DNA from 3 places in the Promicromonospora sp. NPDC052451 genome. Region 2 is predicted to be linked to each of the others. Evidence: predicted binding sites of a transcription regulator. Region 2 holds the regulator's gene; each other region holds the start of a gene.
What was found. Region 2 encodes LexA, which represses DNA repair genes until DNA is damaged. Its sites were predicted from a motif close to TCGAACANNTGTTCGA; they were not measured.
Positions count from the first base shown of each region.

Region 1: the regulator LexA is predicted to act here: its motif matches at 1,775-1,790, upstream of recA (recombinase RecA).
Region 3: the regulator LexA is predicted to act here: its motif matches at 4,219-4,234, upstream of ACIG47_RS16410 (DUF222 domain-containing protein).

Region 1 covers NZ_JBIUAP010000014.1:158,280-165,983, reverse strand. Annotated here, with positions in the region: gene ACIG47_RS22065 (regulatory protein RecX) at 1-377, opposite strand, end outside; gene recA (recombinase RecA) at 412-1,620, opposite strand; gene ACIG47_RS22055 (DUF3046 domain-containing protein) at 1,877-2,113, opposite strand; gene ACIG47_RS22050 (DEAD/DEAH box helicase) at 2,217-7,316, shown strand; gene ACIG47_RS22045 (DUF998 domain-containing protein) at 7,282-7,704, opposite strand, start outside.
Region 2 covers NZ_JBIUAP010000010.1:13,486-21,189, reverse strand. Annotated here, with positions in the region: gene ACIG47_RS17825 (sensor histidine kinase) at 1-16, shown strand, start outside; gene ACIG47_RS17820 (response regulator) at 13-672, shown strand; gene ACIG47_RS17815 (L-rhamnose mutarotase) at 791-1,123, opposite strand; gene ACIG47_RS17810 (hypothetical protein) at 1,132-1,260, opposite strand; gene ACIG47_RS17805 (hypothetical protein) at 1,462-2,244, shown strand; gene ACIG47_RS17800 (DUF5302 domain-containing protein) at 2,342-2,554, opposite strand; gene nrdR (transcriptional regulator NrdR) at 2,670-3,140, opposite strand; gene ACIG47_RS17790 (LysM peptidoglycan-binding domain-containing protein) at 3,260-3,688, opposite strand; gene lexA (transcriptional repressor LexA) at 3,880-4,695, shown strand; gene ACIG47_RS17780 (L-lactate dehydrogenase) at 4,812-5,801, opposite strand; gene ACIG47_RS17775 (ATP-dependent DNA helicase) at 5,811-7,704, opposite strand, start outside.
Region 3 covers NZ_JBIUAP010000008.1:237,965-245,668, forward strand. Annotated here, with positions in the region: gene ACIG47_RS16390 (FtsK/SpoIIIE domain-containing protein) at 1-1,947, shown strand, start outside; gene ACIG47_RS16395 (hypothetical protein) at 2,166-3,248, shown strand; gene ACIG47_RS16400 (DUF2200 domain-containing protein) at 3,317-3,685, shown strand; gene ACIG47_RS16405 (hypothetical protein) at 3,711-4,133, opposite strand; gene ACIG47_RS16410 (DUF222 domain-containing protein) at 4,363-5,388, shown strand; gene ACIG47_RS16415 (DUF222 domain-containing protein) at 5,334-5,984, shown strand; gene ACIG47_RS16420 (DUF4232 domain-containing protein) at 6,122-6,817, opposite strand; gene ACIG47_RS16425 (family 43 glycosylhydrolase) at 7,010-7,704, shown strand, end outside.

The DNA.
Region 1 (7,704 bases), on a different contig from region 2:
GCGGCGATACCGCGCCGGGCCAGACCGCGTTCGGCATGCCGGGTGCGGACGATCGTCTCGGCGTAGGTCGCGTCGTCCACCAGGCCCACCTCGCCGAACCGGTCGAGCACCTGGGCCACGACGTCCTCCGGGTAGCCCTTGCGGGCCAGGGACTGCTCGAGCTCGCGGCGGGACTTCTGCGCCGCCGTCAGGATCCGGAGGACGACCTCACGGGCCTTCTCGACGGCGTCGTCCCGGCTGATCTCGCCGGCCTCCAGGCGTTCCGCGACGGTCAGCCGGGGCGCCCGGTCGGCGCCGCCGCGACGGTCGCGACCGCCTGCTCGACCGCCCGGACGGTCCCCGTCCCGGGCAGCGGGACGGCCCCGACGCTTCCCCACGCCGGGACCGTCCGCTGGATCACCGTACTGCACGTCAGAACGGTGCCTTCTCGGCGGCCGCCTCCGCCTTGGCCGCGGTCTTCGTCGCAGCCGGCTTGGTGGCCTTCGCACGCGTCGCGGTCGACTTCGTGGCCTTGGCCGTGGCGGTCGTCCGGGTGGACGAGCTCGCCGCGGCGACGGTGCCCGTGACCGACGTCGTGTCCGTGGCCGGGGCCGCCGGGCTCGCGTCCGCCGGGGCGTCGACCTTCGGGCCCACGCCCAGCTTCTCCTTGACGCGCTTCTCGATGTCGTTGGCGAGGTCCGGGTTGTCGCGCAGGAAGGACCGCGCGTTCTCCTTGCCCTGCCCGAGCTGGTCGCCCTCGTAGGTGAACCACGAGCCCGACTTGCGCACGAAGCCGTGCTCCACACCCATGTCGATGAGGCCGCCCTCGCGGGAGATGCCCACGCCGTACAGGATGTCGAACTCGGCCTGCTTGAACGGCGGGGCCATCTTGTTCTTGACGACCTTCACACGGGTGCGGTTACCGACCGCGTCCGTACCCTCCTTGAGAGTCTCGATGCGGCGGATGTCGAGTCGCACCGAGGCGTAGAACTTGAGCGCCTTGCCACCGGTCGTGGTCTCGGGCGAGCCGAAGAACACACCGATCTTCTCGCGGAGCTGGTTGATGAAGATCGCCGTGGTGCCGGACGCGCTGAGCGCACCGGTGATCTTGCGCAGGGCCTGGGACATCAGGCGGGCCTGGAGACCCACGTGGCTGTCACCCATCTCGCCCTCGATCTCGGCCTTGGGCGTCAGTGCGGCCACCGAGTCGACCACGATGATGTCGAGGGCACCGGAGCGGATCAGCATGTCCGTGATCTCCAGCGCCTGCTCACCGGTGTCCGGCTGCGAGACCAGGAGGGCGTCGGTGTCGACGCCGAGCTTCTTGGCGTACTCGGGGTCCAGCGCGTGCTCGGCGTCGATGAACGCGGCGATGCCGCCCTGACGCTGGGCGTTGGCCACCGCGTGCAGCGCGATGGTCGTCTTGCCGGAGGACTCCGGACCGTACACCTCGACGATGCGCCCACGGGGCAGTCCTCCGATACCGAGCGCCACGTCGAGGGCGATCGAGCCGGTCGGGATCACCTCGATCGGGGCGCGCGTCTCGTCGCCGAGGCGCATGACCGAACCCTTGCCAAAGTTGCGGTCGATCTGGGCGAGGGCCGCTTCGAGGGCCTTCTCGCGATCTGCTGGTGCGGGCATGTGCAACACCTTCGTCTTCAGGGCGCTCTGTGCGCCGGCGTGGATGGCTCGGTACGTCGTTGCCGACCGTACGCGGAACCACTGACACGGACGCCTGCTCCGGCCGCCGCCTGTGGACGACGTTCCGAAATCCGTGCCTGTGGTCGAAGTCTAGCCGAACGCGTGTTCGAGGCAAGGCGCGACACGCGGGCGTGTCGCGCGGCCCGTCACGGCGCGGTCCTGCACGAGGACCGCAGTCGTCACCGCCCGCGTCAGGTCAGCGCCGGGGCGGCGGAGCCTGGCGGAACTTGTCGGTGCCCCAGCGCTCGGCGTCGGGCACGTCGAGCGCGTCGCACAGGGCGTGCCACACGTCACGGGGCTCGTCCCCGTCCTCCAGGGCCGCCACCGGGGTCCGGCCGTCCAGCGCGGGAAGGACCTGCTCGCGCGCCAGGGCGCGCCCGTACGCGGGACCGAAGACCTCGTCGACCAGCTGCCAGAAATCCCGTTCGCGCACCCGTCAACCCTACGTCCCCGGGGGCGCACCACGGCAACCGGCCTCCTCCACGGCCGGGCACCAGGTCAGGGTGTGTGTCGGTGGTCGGGGACAGAATGGGTCCATGTCCACGCCCGACGACCCGCTCTCCCGTTTCGGCCCCGCCACCCGTACCTGGTTCACGGGCGCGTTCGCGCAGCCCACCGCAGCCCAGGCCGGTGCGTGGGACGCCGTCGCGGCCGACCGGCACGCCCTCGTGGTCGCGCCGACCGGTTCGGGCAAGACGCTCGCGGCGTTCCTCTGGTCGATCGACCGGATCATGTCCGCGCCCCCGCCGGCCGAGCGCACCCGCCGCTGCCGCGTGCTGTACGTGTCGCCCCTGAAGGCCCTGGCCGCCGACGTGCAGCGCAACCTCCGCTCCCCGCTCACCGGGATCCGCCAGGCCGCAGCCCGCGAGGGCATCGAGGTGCCCGACGTCACCGTGGGCATGCGCACGGGAGACACGCCCGCGAACGAGCGGCGTGCGTTCGCGACCCGCCCGCCGGACATCCTCGTCACCACCCCGGAGTCGCTCTTCCTCGTGCTGACGTCGTCGGCCCGCGCCGGGCTCGCCGGCGTCGAGACGGTGGTGCTCGACGAGATCCACGCCGTCGCCGGTACCAAGCGAGGGGCGCACCTCGCCCTCAGCCTGGAGCGTCTCGACGCGCTGCTGGACCGGCCGGCCCAGCGCATCGGCCTGTCGGCCACGGTGCGGCCGGTGGACGCGGTCGCCCGGTTCCTCGCGGGCGGACGGAACGGCGACGGCGCCCGCGAGGTGGTCGTCGTGCAGCCACCGTCGCGCAAGGAGTGGGCCATCGACGTCGTCGTGCCCGTGCCGGACCTCGCCGACCTCGACAGCGCCCCCGCGCCCGAACCGGCCGGCGCCCGGGACGACGGGCACCCGGGCTCCGGCGACGACGAGATCGACCTCTCGGGCGAGGCCACCCGCCCGCTGCGTCGGGCCTCCGTCTGGCCGCACGTCGAGGAGCGGGTGGTCGACCTCGTCGCGGACCACACCTCCACCATCGTCTTCACGAACAACCGCCGGGGCGCCGAACGGCTCACGGCCCGCATGAACGAGGTGTGGGCGCAGCGGCAGGGCCTGGAGGTCGCCGACCCGGCCAGCACCTGGGCCGCGCTCGTCCCGGGTCAGTCCGGCACGGCGGCCGGGATCCCCCGGCCCGCCCCCGGTCGGCGCGGCCTGCCCGAGGCGGTCCCTGGACAGGGCGGACCGGGTCAGGGCGCGCAGGGTCAGGACGGCCAGGACCAGGACACCGTCCTGGCCCGTGCCCACCACGGCTCGATGAGCCGTGCGGAGCGCACACGTACCGAGACGGAGCTCAAGGAGGGCCGGCTGCCCGCCGTCGTCGCGACGTCGTCCCTGGAGCTCGGCATCGACATGGGCGCGGTCGACCTCGTGGTCCAGGTCGGTGCCCCGCCGTCGGTGGCGAGCGGCCTGCAGCGGATCGGGCGCGCCGGGCACCAGGTCGGCGCGGTCTCCCGGGGTGTGGTCTTCCCGATGTTCCGGGGCGACCTGGTGCCCGCCACCGTCATCGCGGAGCGGATGCGCGCGGGCGAGATCGAGCACCTGCACGTGCCCGCCAACCCGCTCGACGTGCTGGCACAGCAGGTGGTCGCCGCGCTCGCCGTCGACGACTGGGCCGAGGCCGACCTGCTCGCCCTCGTGCGCCGTGCCGCACCGTTCACGCACCTCGGCGACGCCACGTGGCGTGCCGTGCTCGACATGCTCGCGGGGCGCTATCCGAGCGAGGACTTCGCGGAGCTGCGTGCGCGGATCACGTGGGACCGCGCCACCGGCATGCTGCGCGGCCGTCCTGGCGCGCTGCGCCTGGCGGCGACGAGCGGCGGCACCATCCCCGACAAGGGCGCCTACGGCGTGTTCCTGGCCACCGAGGGCCCCACCGGCGGCACTCCCGACGACGTGCTCGCCGACAGCGTGACCGGCGGCGCCGCCCGTGCGCGGGGCGGCAAGCGGGTCGGCGAGCTGGACGAGGAGATGGTCTACGAGTCCCGCGTGGGCGACACGTTCACGCTCGGGTCCAGCACGTGGCGCATCGAGGAGATCACCACCGACCGCGTGCTGGTCACCCCCGCGCCCGGCCTACCAGGCAGGCTGCCGTTCTGGAAGGGCGACGCGCCCGGCCGGCCCGCGGAGCTCGGGCGCGCGGTCGGCGCCTTCGTCCGGGAGGCCGACGCCGCCCTCGCCGCCGACCCGGCCGCCGGTCGCGCCCATCTGCGCGCCGCCGGGCTGGACGACTGGGCCGCCGACAACCTCGCCGCGTACCTGGCCGAGCAGCGGCTCGGCACGGGTCGCGTACCCGACGACCGGACCGTGGTGGTGGAACGGTTCCGTGACGAGCTCGGCGACTGGCGCGTGGTGATCCACTCGCCGCTGGGCGCGCGCGTGCACGCACCCTGGGCGCTGGTGATCTCCGCCCGCCTGCGGGCGCGCTTCGGCCTGGACGTGGCAGCCATGCACTCCGACGACGGCATCGTGCTCCGGCTGCCCGACACGGGCGGCGGCTGGGACGGCGGGCCGGACGGCGACCCGTGGGATACGGGCGGTGCTCCGGCCGCCCCGGACGACGACGGCTACCCGGACGGCGCACCGCACGCGCGGCACGTGTCCGGCCGGATCACGCTCGAGGACCTGCTCCTGGACCCGGACGAGGTGCTCGGCTCCGTGCGCGACGAGCTCGGGTCGTCGGTGATGTTCGCCGCGCGGTTCCGTGAGGCCGCCGCCCGCGCGCTGCTCCTGCCCCGGCGCCGCCCGGACCGGCGGCAGCCGCTCTGGCAGCAGCGGCAGCGGTCGGCACAGCTCCTGGAGGTGGCCAGCCAGTTCCCCGACTTCCCGATCGTGCTGGAGGCGGCCCGCGAGTGCCTCCAGGACGACTTCGACGTCGCCGCCCTGGCCGGCCTGATGCGCGACATCGCCTCCGGCGGTGTCCGGGTCGTCGAGGTCACCACGGCCACACCGTCGCCCTTCGCGCAGTCGCTCCTGTTCGGCTACACCGCCCAGTTCCTGTACGACGGCGACGCGCCGCTGGCGGAGCGCCGCGCGGCCGCGCTGTCCCTGGACCCGGAGCTCCTGGCCGAGCTGCTGGGCGAGCAGGGCACCGCCGACCTGGCGGACCTGCTGGACCCGGGCGCCGTCGAGCGCACCGAGGCGGAGCTGGCCAGGCTCGCACCCGACCGGCAGGCCCGCGACGCCGAGGGGCTCTGGGACCTGCTGCGCCGCACCGGACCGCACCCGGTGGACGCCCTGGCGGCCCGTACCCAGGAGGACGCGCGGCACGCCGTGGGGAGCTGGCTCGAGGAGCTGGAGGCCTCCCGGCGTGTGATCCGCGTCCGGTTCGCCGGCGAGGAGCAGTGGGCGGTCGCGGAGGACGCAGGCCGGCTGCGCGACGCGCTCGGCGTGGCGCTGCCTGTCGGCGTGCCGGAGACGTTCACCGAGCCCGTACCGGACCCGCTCGGCGATCTGCTGCGCCGGCACGCCCGTACGCACGGTCCCTTCGGCGCAACCTCCGTGGCTCAGCGCTTCGGGCTCGGCGTCGCCGTCGTGACGCACGCCCTGGCGCGGCTGGAGGCCGACGGGGTGCTGGCCCGCGGCAGCCTGCGACCGGCCTCCCTCGGCGGCACCGGCGACGAGTGGTGCGACCCCGGCGTGCTGCGCCTGCTCCGGCGCCGCTCGCTGGCAGTGCTGCGGGCCGAGGTGGAACCGGTCGAGCAGGAGGCGCTCGGCACCTTCCTGCCCCGCTGGCAGAACGTCTCCACGGGCCTCCTGCGCGGTGCGGACGGTCTGGTGCAGGCGATCGAGCAGCTCGCGGGGGCGGCGGTGCCGGCATCGGCGCTGGAGACGCTCGTGCTGCCCGCCCGGGTCGCCGACTACTCCCCCGCGCTCCTCGACGAGCTGACGGTCGCGGGCGAGGTGCTGTGGTCCGGGCACGCCCGCCTGCCCGGCTCCGGCAGCGGGGACGGCCTGGTGTCGCTCCACCTGGCCGACGGCGCCCCGCTCACCCTCGCCGACCCGGCACCGGTCGAGGAGGACGGCCCGCTGGACTCCGACCTGCACCGCGCCGTGCTGGACCTGCTGACAGGGTCCGGCGGCTTCTTCCTGCCCCGGATCACGGAGCTCACGGGCGCCGAGACGGACGCGGTGCTCGACGTCCTCTGGGACCTCGTCTGGGCCGGCGAGGTCACCAACGACGGGCTGGGCGCCCTGCGCGAGCGTGTCAGTGGCTCGGGCGCCCACCGGGCGCCGCGCACGGCGGCGCGGGCGCGCCCGGTGCGGCGGTCGAGGTTCGCGCTCTCCCCGGGGCGCCCGGCCTCCGCGCTGCGAGCGAGCACGTCCGTTCCGGGCGGGGGCGGCCGCTGGGCCGCGCTGCCGGCGCGCGAGACCGATCCGACCGTACGCGCGCATGCCCTGACCCAGGTGCTGCTCGAGCGGCACGGTGTGCTCACCCGGCCTGGTGCCGCAGCGGAGGGCGTGGGCGCGGGATACCGCGACGTCTACCGCGTGCTGTCCGGGCTGGAGGAGCGGGGCGCGGTGCGGCGCGGGTACTTCGTCGAGCACCTGGGTGGCTCGCAGTTCGCGCTGCCCGGGGCCGTGGACCGGCTGCGGGTCGACGCGCAGGACCGCGCCCGGGTCGTCGAGGCCGAGCTGGAGGCGGTGGAGCGCACGTCCGCCCCGGCGTCCTCGGGCACGGGCGGTGCCGTGGTGCTCGCCGCGATGGACCCCGCCAACCCCTACGGCGCGGCGCTCGCCTGGCCCCCGGGCCCGGCGCCGGACGACCGCGCCGGGGGCGACACGCCGTCCGAGAACGGCGCTCCGGCGCCCGGCACCAGCGGCACCAGGGCCGTCACCGCCCACCGCCCCGGTCGCAAGGCCGGTGCCGTCGTGGTGCTCACCCACGGTGACCTCACGCTGTTCGTGGAACGGGGCGGGCGCACGGTCCTGTCCTTCACCGAGAACACCGCCCGGTTGGCGGCGGCCGCCGCCGCCCTCGCCCGCGCCGTCCGCGAGGGACGGCTGGGGCGGCTGGTGGTCCAGCGCGTCGACGGGGAGCCCGCCCTGGACGCCGCCCGCCGTCAGCCGGCGGCGCGCGCGCTCCTGGAGGCCGGGTTCGCGATCACCCCGCGAGGTCTGCGGATCTCGGTGCGCTGAGCGCCGGAACCGGCTCGGTGCCGGGCTCCTCGACCGGGCCCTCCCGGTCGATCGTGGCCGCGAGCAGGAACAGGTAGCCGATCATGATGACGAACCCGATCCGCTCGATGAGGCCGAAGGCAATGATCCCCGAGTCGGCGAAGAACACGAGCGAGAGGTGCACCGCCAGGAACACCGCCACCACGATGCCCAGTGCGCTCGCCGCCGCCCGCAGGCCCTGCGGGAGCGCGGACCGCGGCCGCTCGATCGAGCGCTCCAGGCTCAGGCCGACGAGCGGGAGCACGCAGAACGCGGTCGCCGCGCTCACGCGATGGATCGTGGCCGAGAGAGTGGCGGCCGTGCCCGGCGGGTCCGTCGGGAAGGCCCCGACGAGCACCATGGCCACGGC
Region 2 (7,704 bases):
GGCGGGACGGACGTGACTGCCGCCGCCCTGCGAGTGTTCCTCGCCGACGACCACGCCATGCTGCGCTCGGGCATGCGGGCCATCATCGAGACCCAGCCCGACCTGGAGTGCGTGGGCGAGGCCGCCGACGGCCGGGCGGCGGTCGCCGAGATCGCCCGCATCCGGCCCGACGTCGCCGTGCTGGACATCCGGATGCCGAAGCTGGACGGGCTGGACGCCACGAGGCTGATCGTGGCCGACCCCGCGAACCGCACCAAGGTGCTGGTGCTGACCACTCATGACAGCGACGAGTACGTGTACCGGGCGCTGACCGCCGGCGCGAGCGGCTTCCTGCTCAAGAGCCTCCCCCCGGAGGAGCTGATCTCCGCGATCCGTGTCGCCTCCCGCGGGGACGCCCTGATCGACCCGTCCGTCACCCAGCGCCTCATCGCCCGGTTCGCCGCCGGCATCGCTCCGGCGCAGGTGCCACCCGAGGTGGCACGGCTGACGCCGCGCGAGCGCGAGGTGCTGCACCTGGTGGCCGCCGCGCACAGCAACGCGGAGATCGCTGCCCGGCTCTACGTCGGCGAGGAGACCGTCAAGACGCACGTCTCACGCATCCTGACCAAGCTCGGCCTGCGCGACCGGGTGCACGCCGTCGCCTACGCCCACCGGCACGGCCTCACGGGCTGAGCTCCCGGCCGGCGCACCGCCGGCTCGGGCGCCGAGGGCCCGCTCGTCGGCGAGACCCCGCGCCGCCAGGTCCCGCCAGAGGGCCACAGGTGCAGGTGGGCACCGACGAGGTGGCGCGTCATGGCAGGTGCCACACCTCCTGCATCTCCCGCCACCGGTCGCCGGGGGCCGCACCGGTGCCGAACGGCGTCTGGCACGGGTCGGTGTGCGTCCACCACTCCTGGGTCACCGGGTCCTGCGCGATCCGGGCCATGTCCGCCTCGTGGTCCTCACCGGTGTACTCGTAGTAGGCGAACAGCGTGTTCTCCAGCACGAAGATCGTGTAGTTGTGCACGTTGCAGGCCTGGAGCGTCGCCTCGACCTGCGGCCACACGGCGGCGTGCAGGCGCAGGTACTCCTCGCGCTTCTCCGGGACGACGTCGACGACGAGCCCGTGTCTCTCCACAGCCATCTCGGCGGTCACTCCTTCGTCCCGGCGGCGGTCACGCCCGCCACCGGGAATCGTCGTGGGAACAGGAAGATCAGCGGCACGGGTGCCACCGACAGGAGGGTAGCGAGCGCCGGCGCGGGCAGCTCGACCGTCGTCACGCCGGCGGCCGTGGGGTCGGGCTGCGCACGTTCCGCAGCCTCTCGGCCAGGCCGGCCCGTGCGGGCAGGGTGGGCGACCCTGGCTCGCCCGACCTTCGTCCCGAACAGGACGGACCAAGGCAGTGGATCGGCCGGACGATCGGCTCTGCCACCCGGGGCCGGCCGGCTGGTGTGCTGGTGCCGGGCAGTAGGAGGGTGGTCATGCACGGCAGCGCGCGCAATGCCGTCGGCGCGAACCGACGCCGGCCGGATCGACACTATCGCCACCGGTGGATCCTGGCGGTCTCCGTGGGCGAAGGCGTCGGTTTCACGCTCGCCGCATCCCTGGCGATCCTCGGCACCGTCGCCGGGATCGACGGTGCGGGCAGGCTGGCTCTCGCGATGGTCGGTGGGGCCCTGGAGGGTGCAGCGCTCGCGAGCGGGCAGTACCTCGGGATGCGCGCGCGGCGCCCTGCCGCAGGGCGATGGATCGGCGCCACGGCACTTGCGGCGGCACTCGCGTGGTTGCTCGGGATGACGCCGAGCACGGTCGGCGTCGACCTCGGCGAACCGGTCACGTTGATCGCTCTCGGGTTCGGCGGGGTCGTGCTGCTCGTCGCCATCCCTGCCGCGCAGTGGCTGGTGCCGGCACGACCAGGCACACTCCGCTGGGTTCCCGTGAATGCCGGCGCATGGTCGGTCGCGATCCTCTGGACCTTTGCCCCGTCTCCGTTCATCGACGAACACAGCCCGGTCGCGGTGGTCGCTGCCCTCTACGTGCTGGCCGGGGTGCTGATGGCCGTCACCTTCGCGTCGCTCACCGCAGGCGTCGCAGGGTCGCTCTTCGTTCCCGGCACGACGCACGAGGCTGCCCGGGAGGCCGGGCGAGAGCCTGGCGACCGAGGTGCGCCCGGCACGTCGGCGGCCGGGTCCGGCGGCGGCACCGACCACGCCTCGGCCGGCACTCGTGGACAGCCGTCAGCCCCCACGCGACGGCTTCCGTGACGTCTCCGTTGCATCGTCGTCCGCGCGGTCCTGCCCGGGTACGACAAAGGCCGCCGACCTGGTCGTTGACCAGATCAGCGGCCCCCGCCACCTCGTCTCAGCCGCTCTTGCGCCGGAACATCTTCTGCACGGGACCGGTCGTCTCCGACCCGTGCACCGCGCCTGTGTTCACGTCACCCGCCGACGTACGCTGCCGGGCCGCGTTCTTGCGGTCGAGCGCTTCCTTGAAGCGCGCCTTCGCGTCCGAGCTCGGCGCGGTCGGGGTCGTGGGCTCCTGCGCCTGGTCGGCAGTGGGCTTCTCGTCCGTCACACCGATCACCTCCTTGAGTTTCGGGGGTCCCTCGATCGGGTCCGTCGTCCGGCCCCAGCCTGCACCACACCCAGCCCAGGTGCCAGCGCATTTCACGACGCAGGCCGCAGCCGGCTCAGGCCTGCGCGGCCGTCCGTTCCGCGCGCTCGGCGCGCAGCGACGTGATGGCGCTCTCGAAGTCCTCCAGCGAGTCGAAGGACTGGTAGACGCTCGCGAACCGGAGGTACGCCACCTCGTCGAGCTCGCGCAGCGGCCCGAGGATGGCGAGGCCCACCTCGTAGGCGTCGATCTCCGCGCTGCCGTTGCTCCGCAGGGTCTCCTCGACGCGCTGGGCCAGGATCGCGAGGTCGTCGTCGCTGACGGGACGGCCCTGGCAGGCCTTGCGCACGCCCGCCGCCACCTTGTCGCGGCTGAAGGGCTCGGTGGCCCCCGACCGCTTCACCACCGACAGGCTGGCGGTCTCGACCGTCGTGAACCGCCGGTTGCAGTTCGGGCACTGCCGCCGGCGCCTGATCGACAGGCCGTCGTCGGCGGTCCGTGAGTCCACCACGCGCGAGTCAGCGTGGCGACAGAACGGGCAGTGCATGCTCACTCCTGCGTGGTCGACCACGGACCGGAGACCTCCGGTCGCGCCCCGACCGTAAGCGGGCAAACCACCGCCATGCAACATCGCCGCAACATTTGACGGCGAACCGTGTCCCCGGGTCACTCCTCGGGAAGAAGAAGGAGCTGACCCACCCGGACGCTACCGGACGACATCTCGTTCAGCTCCTGGAGCCGAGCCACCGCGTCCCGGACGTCCTCGCCCGGCCGGACCACCTCCTGCGCGTATCCCCAGAGGGTCTCCCCCGGCTGGACCGCGTGCACCCGCACCTCGACGGGTTCACCCGGCGCGCTGGCCACCGCCGTGGCACCCCAGGTGGCCATCGGCGCCACGAGCAGCATGGCCAGCAGCACGAGCACCACGCGGCCGCGCCGCGTGATCCGCAGCCCGGCCAGGCCGAGCCGCTCCGCGACCGTGCGCGACGGCGCCTGCGCGTGGGGCCGGACCACGACCGGCCCGATCGGCCGCACCGGCGCGTAGGTCTCGGTGTACGCCGGGGTGTACTGCCGCAACGGGATCACGTCCCCCATGGCCCCTCCTCGAAGAGCGAGTCGAACCTCTGTCCGCCATACACGCGTTCGTCGAACGCACGTACCATTGTGTAGCACGAGACACCGGCCGTGTCGAGACACGCTCGAACATTCGTTTGAGCCGAGCCGCTTTGTGACCTAGAGTGGGTCCCGCAGAGGAGAACATTTGTCGGAACGGGAGGGGCACGGGTATGACGGGACGGGACGAGACCAGCGACACGAGAGCCGTCGACACGGCGCTCTCCGGCGTCGCCACGCTGGACGCGCCGGGCGACGAGGCGGTCGCCGACGTGCACGCGATCTCGCCGACAGACCGCCTCACCGAGCGCCAGCGCCTCGTGCTCGACACGATCCGGCAGTCCTTCGAGACGCGCGGCTACCCGCCGTCGATGCGTGAGATCGGTGAGGCCGTCGGCCTCGCGAGCCCGTCCAGCGTCAAGCACCAGCTCCAGATGCTGGAGAAGAAGGGCTTCCTGCGCCGCGACCCCAACCGGCCGCGCGCCATGGAGCTCGTCGAGCCGCTCGCCGAGCAGGTGGACAAGCCCTCGCGCGGGGAGATCCACTGGCCCGAGCCGCGGCGCAGCGGCCAGATCCACTGGGGCAGCTCGGTGCCGGACGACGCCGGCACCCCGCCGCCGTCGTACGTGCCGCTCGTCGGCCGCATCGCGGCCGGTGGCCCGATCCTCGCCGAGCAGGTCGTCGAGGACGTCTTCCCGCTCCCCCGCCAGCTCGTGGGCGACGGTGAGCTGTTCCTCCTCAAGGTCGCGGGCGACTCGATGGTCGACGCCGCGATCTGCGACGGGGACTGGGTCGTGGTGCGTCGGCAGAACGTGGCCGAGCAGGGCGAGATCGTCGCCGCCATGATCGACGGTGAGGCCACGGTCAAGACGTTCAAGCAGGCCGGCGGCCACGTGTTCCTGCTGCCGCAGAACCCGGCCTACGAGCCCATCCCGGGTGACGAGGCGCAGATCCTGGGCCGCGTCGTCGCGGTGCTGCGCAGCCTCTAGGCGCCCGCGGCGGAGCGCAGAGCGCCCGTCCGCGATCCGACCGGTTCGACCCCCGCGGTCGAAGCCACCGGGTCGCGGGCGGGCGCTCCGCCATCACCGGCGGTGCGCGGCCAGGCTCAGAACCCGAAGCGCCGCAGCACCCCGCGCACGCTCTCGGCGGACGCCCGCAGTCCCGTCAGCTCCTCGTCCGACAGCGGCACGCGCACCGTGCCCGCGACCCCGCGGCGGTCCACGAGCGAGGGAACCGACAGGCACACGTCGCCGATCCCGTGGTAGTCGTCCAGCAGGGACGACACCGGCATGATCCGGCCCTCGTCCTTGAGCACCGCCTCGATGATCCGGGTGGCTGCGAGGCCGACGGCGTAGTTGGTGGCACCCTTGCCCGCGATGATCCGGTAGGCCGAGTCCACGACCTCACGGTGCACCTCGGCCCGCACCGCGGCGTCCAGCGGCGGGTGGCCGGCCAGGGGCTCCCACTCCAGCAGCGGTACCCCGCCGATCGAGGCGGAGCTCCACAGCGCGATCTCCGAGTCTCCGTGCTCCCCCGCGATGTACGCGTGCACGTTGGCGACCGCCACCCCGCAGCGTTCGGCGAGCCCCGCCCGCAGCCGCGACGAGTCGAGCACGGTGCCGCTGCCGAACATCTGCTCGCGGGGCAGTCCCGAGATCTGGAGTGCCGCGTACGTGACCACGTCCACGGGGTTGGTCACCATCAGGTAGGTCGCGTCGGGCGCGACCTCCACCAGTGGCGGCAGGATCTGGCGCATCAGGCCGATCGTTCCCTCGGCGAGGTCGAGCCGGGTCTGCCCCGGCTTCTGCTTCGCCCCGGCCGTGACGACCACGACGTCCGCGTCCGCGCAGACGGCCACGTCGTCCGAGCCGATCACGTGGGCCTGGGAGGTGAACATGAGCCCGTGCCGCAGGTCGAGCACCTCGGCCTCGACCTTGGCCCGGTTCACGTCGTGCAGCGCGATGGTGCGCGCCGAGCCACGGGTGAGCGCGGCGAAGGCCAGTGTGGAGCCGACCGCCCCCGCCCCGACGATCGCGAGCTTCGTGGTCCGGGCTGCGGGGGTTCGGTCGGCTGGGACGTCCGAGATGGCTGCCATGCGCCTAGGTTAGGTGTCCAGCCTGGCCAGCGCGGCGCGGACGAGCGCCGGATCGGTCGTGGGCCAGAACCCGGGCATCGACCGGGTGAGGAACGACGCGTAGCGCGCGGTGGCGAGCCGCGGGTCGAGCACCGCCACCACGCCCCGGTCCTCCGTGCTCCGTACGAGGCGCCCCGCACCCTGCGCGAGCAGCAGCGCCGCATGCTGGGCCGAGACCGCCATGAACCCGTTGCCGCCCGCCTGCTCCACGGCGCGGGCGCGGGCCGCCTTGACCGGGTCGTCGGGGCGCGGGAACGGGATGCGGTCGATGAGCACGAGCTGGCACGACGGGCCCGGCACGTCGACGCCCTGCCACAGGGACAGCGTGCCGAACAGGCACGTCGCCGGGTCCTGCGCGAACTCGCGCACCAGCGTGGGCAGCTGGTCGTCCCCCTGCGCCAGGATCGGCACGTCGAGCCGCTCCCGCATCGCCTCCGCCGCCGCGTTCGCCGCGCGCCGCGACGAGAACAGACCGAGCGTGCGACCCCCCGCCGCCGTGATGAGCTCCGCGATCTCGTCGAGCTGCGCCTCCGTGGTGGGTTCCCGGCCCGGCGCCGGCAGGTGCCGGGCGATGTACAGGATGCCCTGCCGCGGGTAGTCGAACGGGCTGCCCGCATCGAACCCGTGCCACGGCGGCGCGTCCTCGCCCTTGAGCCCGAGCGTGCCGGCCACCGCGTCGAACGTGCCGCCCAGGGCCAGGGTGGCCGACGTGAACACGCCGGTCGACTCCCCCAGCAGGTGGGTACGGATCAGGCCCGCCACGTGCAGCGGGGCAGCGTGCAGGCGGGTCACGTTGTCGCCGAAGCCGCCCCAGCCGTTGTCCGGGCGCGAGCACCACAGGACGTCGGACGTCGTGTCCTGGGCGGCCATCCGCTCGGCCGTCTCGAACAGCTGGAGCATGGCGCCCTGCGCCATCTTCAGGCCGGGATCGGGCTGGCCGGCGTCCTTGCCCTTGGCGCCCGCGGCGTCCGGTTTGAGGGCGCTCAGCACCTCGCGCGCGGCGTCGCGCACCGCGGCCACCGCCGTGCGCAGGTCGTCCGGCAGACCCTGGGGGAAGCGTTCGGCGGGTGCCGTCACCAGGAGCGTGCCGAGATCCTGTGCGGCCTTGTCCAGGGCCTCGGTGCTGGTCCCGGCGTTGCGGCGGGCGAGCCGCGCCGCGTTCTCGACCGACGCCATGGACAGGTCCACCGTGGCGGACGAGGTGACGCGGTCGGTGAGCTCGTGCGCCTCGTCGACCACGACCACGTCGTGCTCCGGGAGCACTCCCGGGCTGCCGGTGGCCGCGATGCCGAGCATCGCGTGGTTGGTGACCACCACGTCCGCCTCCCGGGCCGCGGCGCGCGCCTTGTCGGGAAAGCACTCGGCGAGCATGGGGCACTTGCCGCCCAGGCACTCCATGGCCGTGACGGACACCTGGCGCCAGGCCCGGTCCGGCACGCCGGGCACGAGGTCGTCGCGGTCGCCGGTGTCGGTCTCGCCCGCCCACTCGTGCAGGCGCCGCACGTGGTCGGCGAGCGTGGCGCCGTCGTCCCGGCGCCGGCCACGGGGTGCCTGACCGCCCGGTGCGTCCTCCGCCCGGGGATGCTCCTCCCCGCCCGGCAGGTCGAACAGCGTCGGCTCGTCGGCGGGGTAGCCGCCGCCCACCTTGTGCACGCACAGGTAGTTGTGCCACCCCTTGAGCAGCGCGATGCGCGGCTCGCGCGGCAGCAGCGGTGCCACCGCTTTCGCCACGAGCGGCAGGTCACGCGTGATGACCTGCCGCTGGAGCGCGAGGGTGGCCGTGGAGACGATGACCTTGCTCTGCGCCGCCACGGCGTGCCGTACGGCGGGCACCAGGTAGCCGAGCGACTTGCCCGTTCCGGTA
Region 3 (7,704 bases), on a different contig from region 2:
GAGATCCGCGCGAACACCAACCTGCGCGTCGCCCTGCGGATGACCGACGCCGGGGAGTCCTCCGACGTCATCGACTCCCCGGAGGCCGCGCAGATCGCCAAGTCGCAGCCCGGCCGGGCCTACGCCCGCCTCGGGGCGGCGTCGCTGCTGCCCTTCCAGTCCGCCCGGGTGGGCGGACGGCGGCTGTCGACGCGGCAGGCCGCAGAGGTCGAACCGCCGTACATCGCCCGGATCGGCCTCGGCGACCTCGGGGCCCCCGCGCCTCGGCGGCCCAAGGCGGCCCGGACGGAGAACGTCCAGACCGACCTGTCCGCCGTCGTGGACGCGCTGCGGGAGGCTGCCGTGCTCGGCGAGCTGCCGCAGCCCCGCCGCCCCTGGCTGCCCGCGCTGTCCGAGCTGCTGTCGCTGGACACCGTGGCACAGCCCGCATCCCCCTCGGCCTTCGCGTGGGCGGTGGAGGACGACCCGGCCGCGCAGCGGCAGGGCCCCGCCGTCATCGACCTGGACGAGTTCACGCACCGGTACGTCGTGGGCGCCCCCGGCACCGGCCGGTCCACGGCCCTGCGCACGACGGCGTTCGCCGCCGCCGAGCGGATGTCCGTGGCCGACCTGCACCTGTACGGGATCGACTGCGGCAACGGGGCGCTCGCGGTGCTGGACGAGCTGCCGCACACGGGCGCCGTCGTGCAGCGCGGGCAGGAGGAGCGGGCCACGCGCCTGCTCACCCGCCTCACGGCCGAGCTGGGTCGCCGGCAGAAGGTGCTGGGCGACGGCAACTACGCCAGCGTCACCGAGCAGCGCGAGCTGGCGCCGGCCGGCGAGCGGCTGCCGCGGATCATGCTGCTGGTCGACCGGTGGGAGAGCTTCGTGTCCACCTACGGCGAGGTCGACGGCGGCGCCCTGGTGGACGCCGTCCAGGAGCTGCTGCGCGACGGCGCGAGCGCGGGCATCCACCTGCTGCTCGCGGGCGACCGCTCCCTGCTGTCGAGCCGGATGGGCGTGCTCACCGACGACGCGGTGGTGCTGCGGCTCACCGACAAGTTCGACTACGGGATGGCCGGGATCGCGCACAAGAACGTGCCGGACGAGGTGCCCGCCGGGCGGGCCTTCCGGTCCGGTTCCGGGCGCGAGGTGCAGGTGGCGATCCTCGGCGAGGACCCCGCAGGGCGGGCCCAGACCGCGGCCGCCCGCACGCTGGCCGCCGCGATCCGGGAGCGCGAGGACGTGGTGCCGGGCACCGGCCCGTTCCGGGTCGACGACCTGCCCTCGACCATCACCGCCGAGGCCGCGTACGCCTACGCCGGGCCCGAGGCCGCCAAGCCGCTGTGGGCGATGCTGGGCGTGGGCGGCGACGACCTCACGGCGTACGGCATGGACCTCGCGGGCGACGCGCCCACGTTCATCGTGGCCGGACCCGCCCGCTCGGGCCGGTCCACGATGCTCGCCGTGATGGCCCGGTCCATGCTGCGCGGGGGTACGGAGCTCGTGCTGGTCGCCCCGCGGGCGAGCGCGCTGCGCGACCTCGCCGGCCAGCCGGGTGTGCGGGCCCTGATCACGGACCCGGACGAGGTGACCGAAGAGGCGCTCGCACCGCACCTGGACCCCGACGGCACCCCGGTGGTGCTCGTCGTGGACGACGCCGAGCTCGTGGCCGACGCCCCCGCCAAGTCCTGGCTGCGGGCCTATCTGCGCACGGCGAGCGACAACCAGCGCGGGCTCGTCATCGGTGGCGACGCCTCCGAGGTGGCCGGCGGGTTCTCCGGCTGGCAGGTCGACGCCAAGAAGAACCGGCGCGGTGCCCTGCTCAGCCCGGCGGACCGGTTCGACGGCGACCTCGTCGGGGCGAGCCTGCCCCGGTCGGCCGTGGTATCGCAGGTGAGCCCTGGCAAGGCGCTGGTGCACCTCGGGTCCGGGGAGCTGATGACGTTGCTGGTACCGACGCTGTAGGGGGTCGCGGGCGAGGCGGCCGGCGGTCCGTGGGGGACCGGCGGCCGCTTCGTGCTTCGGCGATGTTGGCTGCTGTTTGGTGCCTGGTGCCTGGTGCCTGGTGCCTGGTGCCTGGTGCCTGGTGCCTGGTGCCTGGTGCCTGGTGCCTGGTGCCTGGTGGCCGGTGCCTGGTGGCGTGGCGGTCGCGCGGGGGGCGGGCGGCGTGCCACGGTAGGAGCGTGCCCGCGCAGGACCCGACGGACCTCGACGCCGCCGTCGAGCGGCTCTACACGAGCCCGCTCGACGACTTCGTCGCGGGGCGTGCCGCGGCCGTCCGCCTGGCGGCTGACGCGGGCGACCGCCTGGGCGCCGAGCGGATCAAGCGCCTGCCCAAGCCGTCGGTCGCCGCGTGGGTGGTCAACCAGGTCGTCCGGGACAGGCCGGAGGAGGTCGCGGCGCTCACGACTCTCGGCGACGAGCTGCGGGCGGCGACGGCGGACCGGGACCGCGGACGGATCCGGGCACTGGACCACCTGCGGCGCGAGCGGACCGAGGCGCTGGTCCGCGCGGTGCGCGAGGCGGGCGAGGTCCGCGGGCGGGCGGTCTCGGCGGCCGTGCTCGACCGGCTCACCGAGACCCTGACGGCGGCCGTGATGGATCCCGACGCCGCCGCGGCGGTCCGGGCCGGCCGCCTCTCGCGTGCGCTGCAGCACGTCGGGTTCGGGATCGTGGACGAGCAGGGCGAGGACGCCGACCTGGTCGCACTGCGGCCGGGTGGCGGTGGGTCTGCTGACGGCGGGTCGGGTGGTGTTGGGTCAGGTGATGGCGGTGCGGTTCATGCCGGGCCGGGTGATGGCGAGACGGGCGGTGGCGAGACGGGCGGTGGCGAGACGGGCGGTGGCGAGACGGGCGGTGGCGAGACAGGCGGTGGCGAGACAGGCGGTGGCGAGACAGGCGGTGGCGAGACAGGCACAGGCGAGACGGACGCGGACGGCGCCGCGGATCTCGCCGAGGCCGAACGAGCCGTGGCGGAGAGTGCCGCTCGGGTGGACCGGCTGGAGGACCGCCGCGACGGCGTGCGGGACCGGCTGCACGCCGCGGACACGGCGGTCGAGCGCGAGCAGGAGGAGGTGCGGCGGCTCGACCTGGAGCTCGAACGGCTCGGCGCCGAGCGCGACGCGGCACGGCGGTCGCTCGACGAGGCACGGGCCGCCGCCGACGAGGCTCGCGCGGAGCTGGCCGTCGTCGACGACGAGCTCGATGCGGCCGAGGACCAGGCCGCCGAGGCCCGGCGTCGTCGGCGGCGGGCGCGCGAGCGCTGACGCCCGCGGGCCTGGCGCAATCAGGCTTCTCGAGGCCCGCTGTCAGTGGGCTCGGTTATGGTCGAGGCATGGCGCGACACCGGATCTTCAGCATGAGCTTCGCCAGCATCTACCCGCTCTACGTGGAGAAGGTGGAGCGGAAGGGCCGTGGCCGGGAGGAGCTGGACCAGGTCATCACCTGGCTCACGGGGTACGACGACGCCGGGCTGCGCACCGCGATCGACACCGGGGTCGACCTGGAGACGTTCTTCGCCGAGGCGCCCGCGATGAACCCGAACGCGGCCCTGATCAAGGGTGTGATCTGCGGGTACCGGGTCGAGGAGATCGAGGACCCGTTGATGCAGCAGATCCGGTACATGGACAAGCTGGTGGACGAGGTCGCGCGCGGCAAGAAGATGACGTCGATCCTGCGGGGGAGCGACCGGGTGGCGGGCTGACCGGCCCCGACCGGTCGCACGGAGCCTACGAGCCGGCGGAGTGCGGCCACTCGACGACGTCGTCGAGGACCGGGGGCTCGTAACCCGGGCCCTTGAGCACCTTCCCGTCGGCCCGACGCAGGACGCGGCCGTCGTCGCCGATCTTGCTCATGTTGGACCGGTGTACCTCGACGAAGACGGCCGGCAGATCGATGCCCAGCGTGTCCGCGGCACCGTAGGTGACGTAGAGGACGTCGGCGAGCTCCTTGGCGACCGCCCGGTAGGCGGCGGCCGGGTCCGCGCCGGAACGGAGGGCCTCCGCCAGGTCCGTGAGTGCTTCGGCCGCCTCGGCGGCTTCCTCGACCAGGAGGGTTCGCCGGTGCTCCGCCACGTCGGGGTGTCCGGTCCTGGCCTCGCCGTCGAACGTCGTGCGGAACTCGGCCACCCGGCGCATGGGTTCGTGGTCCATGGGGGATGAGCCTATGTCTGGCTCTCGGCGTGCGGGTGGCCGGGTGTGGTGCGGTTGTCCACAGATTCAGGATTCGCGCTGCGCTCCGTACGAATGTTCGAGATGATGGTTCCGGAAGAGAGTGGCGGACGGGGCAAGGGGGTGGTGCCAGGTGGAGTGGTCGGTGAGCGGGACGATCCCGGGCGGTGCTCCGGATGGTGCTGTGGGCGGTGGCCCTGGTGGCGCGCCTGTGGCTGTGGAGCGCGGGGCTGCGGGTGGGATGTCGGGCGGTTCGGCCGGCGTCGGCATGTCCGTGGAGGCGTGCCCGGCCGGCTCTCTGGAGGGGGTGCTGGACCGGATCGAGGCGGCGGTGGAGGATCTGGCCGGCCTGGTGGCGCCGGGGGTCCTTGACGGATGGGGCGCTCCCGCCGTGTCGCGGTTGGTGGAGATGCACGGTCGGGTGCGGCGGGCGGTGGGCCGGTTGGAGGGTGTCCGATGGGTGGTGCTGCCGCGGATCGAGGAGGAGGGGTCGTGGCGTACGGGTGGGATGTCGCGGACGTTCGCGTCGTGGCTACGCCTGCGGGAGGGTGTGTCGGCTTCGACGGCGCGTAAGGACGTGTCCGTTGCGCGGCGGTTGGAGCAGGCACTGCCCGAGACCCGCGACCGGGTGCTGGCGGGGCGGCTGGGCGTGGATCATGCCCGGGTGATGGCGGAGACGGCACCCACGAGCGGGACGCGGCGGGATGCGCTGGCGTGGCTGATCGATACCCGCACGGGTGAGCCCACGACACCGGAGGTGTTCGTGCAGTCGGTGCCGGTGGACTTCCCCGACCCGGTCGACGACCCGGACGGGTCCAGGACGCGGGACCTGATCACGCGGGTGCTGGAGGGCGCAGTCTCTGAGGGAACCGTGGTCACGGGCGAAGCCGTGGTGCTGGGTGAGGCGGACGGGTTGAACGCGGACCAGTTCCGGGTGGTGGCACGCCGGTTCGCCACCGTGGTCGACCCGGACACGGACGACGTCCTGGATGACAAGGCAGCCCAGGGCGAGTTCCTGGACCTGTCCAGGACGCTGGGTGGTTTCCATGTGGCGGGGTTCCTGACCGACGAGCACGGGGCTCTGGTGCAGGCAGCGCTGGGTGGGGTGATGGGCGTACCGGCGGTGGGAGACGACCGGTCCCCGGGCAGCGGCGTGCGCACGGGTTGGCGGACCTGGCCCGGGTGGTACTGGACACCGATCAGGCCTCGCCCGGGGCTGCGGTGCGCCCGCACCTGAACGTGACGGTGTCCTGGTCGGAGCTGGCCACCCAGGTCACCCGCACCCGTGAAGGACTGTGCGTCACCTGCGGGCAGGCTACGCCAGGCCGAGCGGCGACCGCCGGACGTGTGGGTCTTGCCGGAGGTGCGGTGTTCACCGAGTCCCGTGACCGGGTCCCGCGTGCCCTGCTGCGCCGCCTGGCCTGCGACAGTGCGATCACCCGGATCGTGTTCGGCTCCGACGGTGCGGCACTGGACGTGGGCCGTGCCCAGCGCACGGTCACCGGGCAGATGCGCCGTGCCGTGATCGCCCGTGACCGGCACTGTGTCTACCCCGGGTGCGATCAACCACCCTCCCGGTGCGAGGTCCACCACGCCATCACCCACTGGGCCCAGGGCGGATCCACCAGCGTGGCCAACAGCGCCCTGCTGTGCTGGTACCACCACCAGCTCGTCGATGCCCGAGGCATCGCCATGCACTGGACCGGCAAACCCACCACCGGGGCCACGGGGGCCACCCTGCTCGAGACCGGTTGGGCCTTCACCGACACCTACGGGCAGCCCATCCGGCTACCCGAACCCATCGACGGCCTGCCCGAGACACGAGCCGCATGACCCCGCACCGGCGCGGACGCACCGCAGACCACGGGGATGCACTGCGAGGCGAGTCAGGGTTCCTCCGGCGCGGCCCGGCGGCCAGGCTGGAACGCGCCTCTCCGAGGGGCCACGGTTCGTCCAGCACCGGCCACCCATCACTCACCCGGCTGGAACGCGCCCACCTCCAGCAGCTCCTGCTCCGCGCTCGCGCAGCCCACGAGCGTCAGCTCGTCGTCCTGCACGAACAGCGATCGGGTCTCCCCGGGCGGGTAGACGCGGAGTCCGTCCGCGGGCGTCTGTCGGCACTCGTCGCCGTAGTTCTCGGCGTTCGAGACGAGCACGACGGCGTGCGCGGCGTCCCCCGGGGCGAGCGTCACGGGCTCGTGCGGGCTCGACCGGTCGAGGGTCGCGGCTGCGCCGATCTGCGTGCCGTCGCCGTCCCCGACGAAGGACGCGCCCGGCCAGCCCTGCAGCACGCAGTCGGTGCCGGACGTGTTGGTCAGCACGATCGCGACCTCGTAGTGCCCGGCCGACCCGCCACCCTCGATCGGCGCGAGGCTCCCGGCGAGGTCCGGCGTCAGGCAGCGCGTCGACTCCGGGGCCGCGCCGTCACCCGCCCCGTCCGACGCCGTCGGGGTGCCGCCGGGTGCAGTGTCGGTGGCGGTCGGCTGCGAGCCGTCCGACGGGGACTCCGTGGTGCTCGGCGGCGACGTGGTGACCGACGGTTCCGCGGTGGGTGTCCCTGACGTGGCGCTGTCGTCGGCGGACGTGCCCGAGCAGCCCGTGGTCGCGAGCAGCAGGGCGGCGGCCGCGACTCCGTACGACCAGGTCTTGCGCTGTCGAGTGATCACGTTTTCACCCTACGACGGGAGTTGACCGAAGCAACCGATGGAGTAGATGGGACGGAGGCCGCACCTGCCGCACAGGCATCCGTCCCGCTCCCCGGGAACCTTTCTGTCGTGTCTTGAGCGGCGAAATCTCACTGGTTAGCGTCCGATCCGACGCGCGGCGCCGGTGCCGCGCGCGGAAGGAGGACGGTGCAGATGACTGGCTTCGGGAACGAGCTCCCCGTCGACCGGCGGTCGGTCCTGGCGGGTGCCGCAGGAGTCGCCGGCTCACTCGTGGCGGGTCTCGCGCTCCCCGTCACGGCTGCGGCGGCGCCCGGGCGGAGCGAGGCGCGCGGGACGGCCGGGGGTGGGGCGCCCGCCGCGCCGCAGGGAGGCCGCTACCCCCGCAACTGGCCCGATCCCGAGCCCTACGGCGTCGCGGACACCCGCACCGACCTGTGGCCGCGCGACGACAACTCCTTCGTCCTGCCGTTGGAGCTGCGCCCCCGGGACCAGGAGCTGGGGCGGGTCTGGATCCGGGACACCTACGTCAACTGCTTCGTCGTCGACGGCCGGCCGGTCTACGTCGCGACCGGCACCACGCGTTCACCCGGGCTCCCGGCCGCCGGCCCGTGGAACGACGGCATCTTCCTGTGGACGGCGCCGTCGCTGCGCGGTCCGTGGCGCCTCGCCGACACCACGGGCATCCGGCCGGACGCCGAGCGGGGCAAGGTCTGGTCCCCGGAGTTCGCCGGGGAGAACCGGCCGGGCCGCACCGTCGTCGCCCCGTGGCAGGAGTACTGGGACGACCACGGCCAGTTCGGCAAGCGCGGCAACGCCTGGGCCCCGGAGGTGCACTACTTCCGCGGCACCTGGTACATCGTGGCCTGCATGGGCGACCACTCCACCAA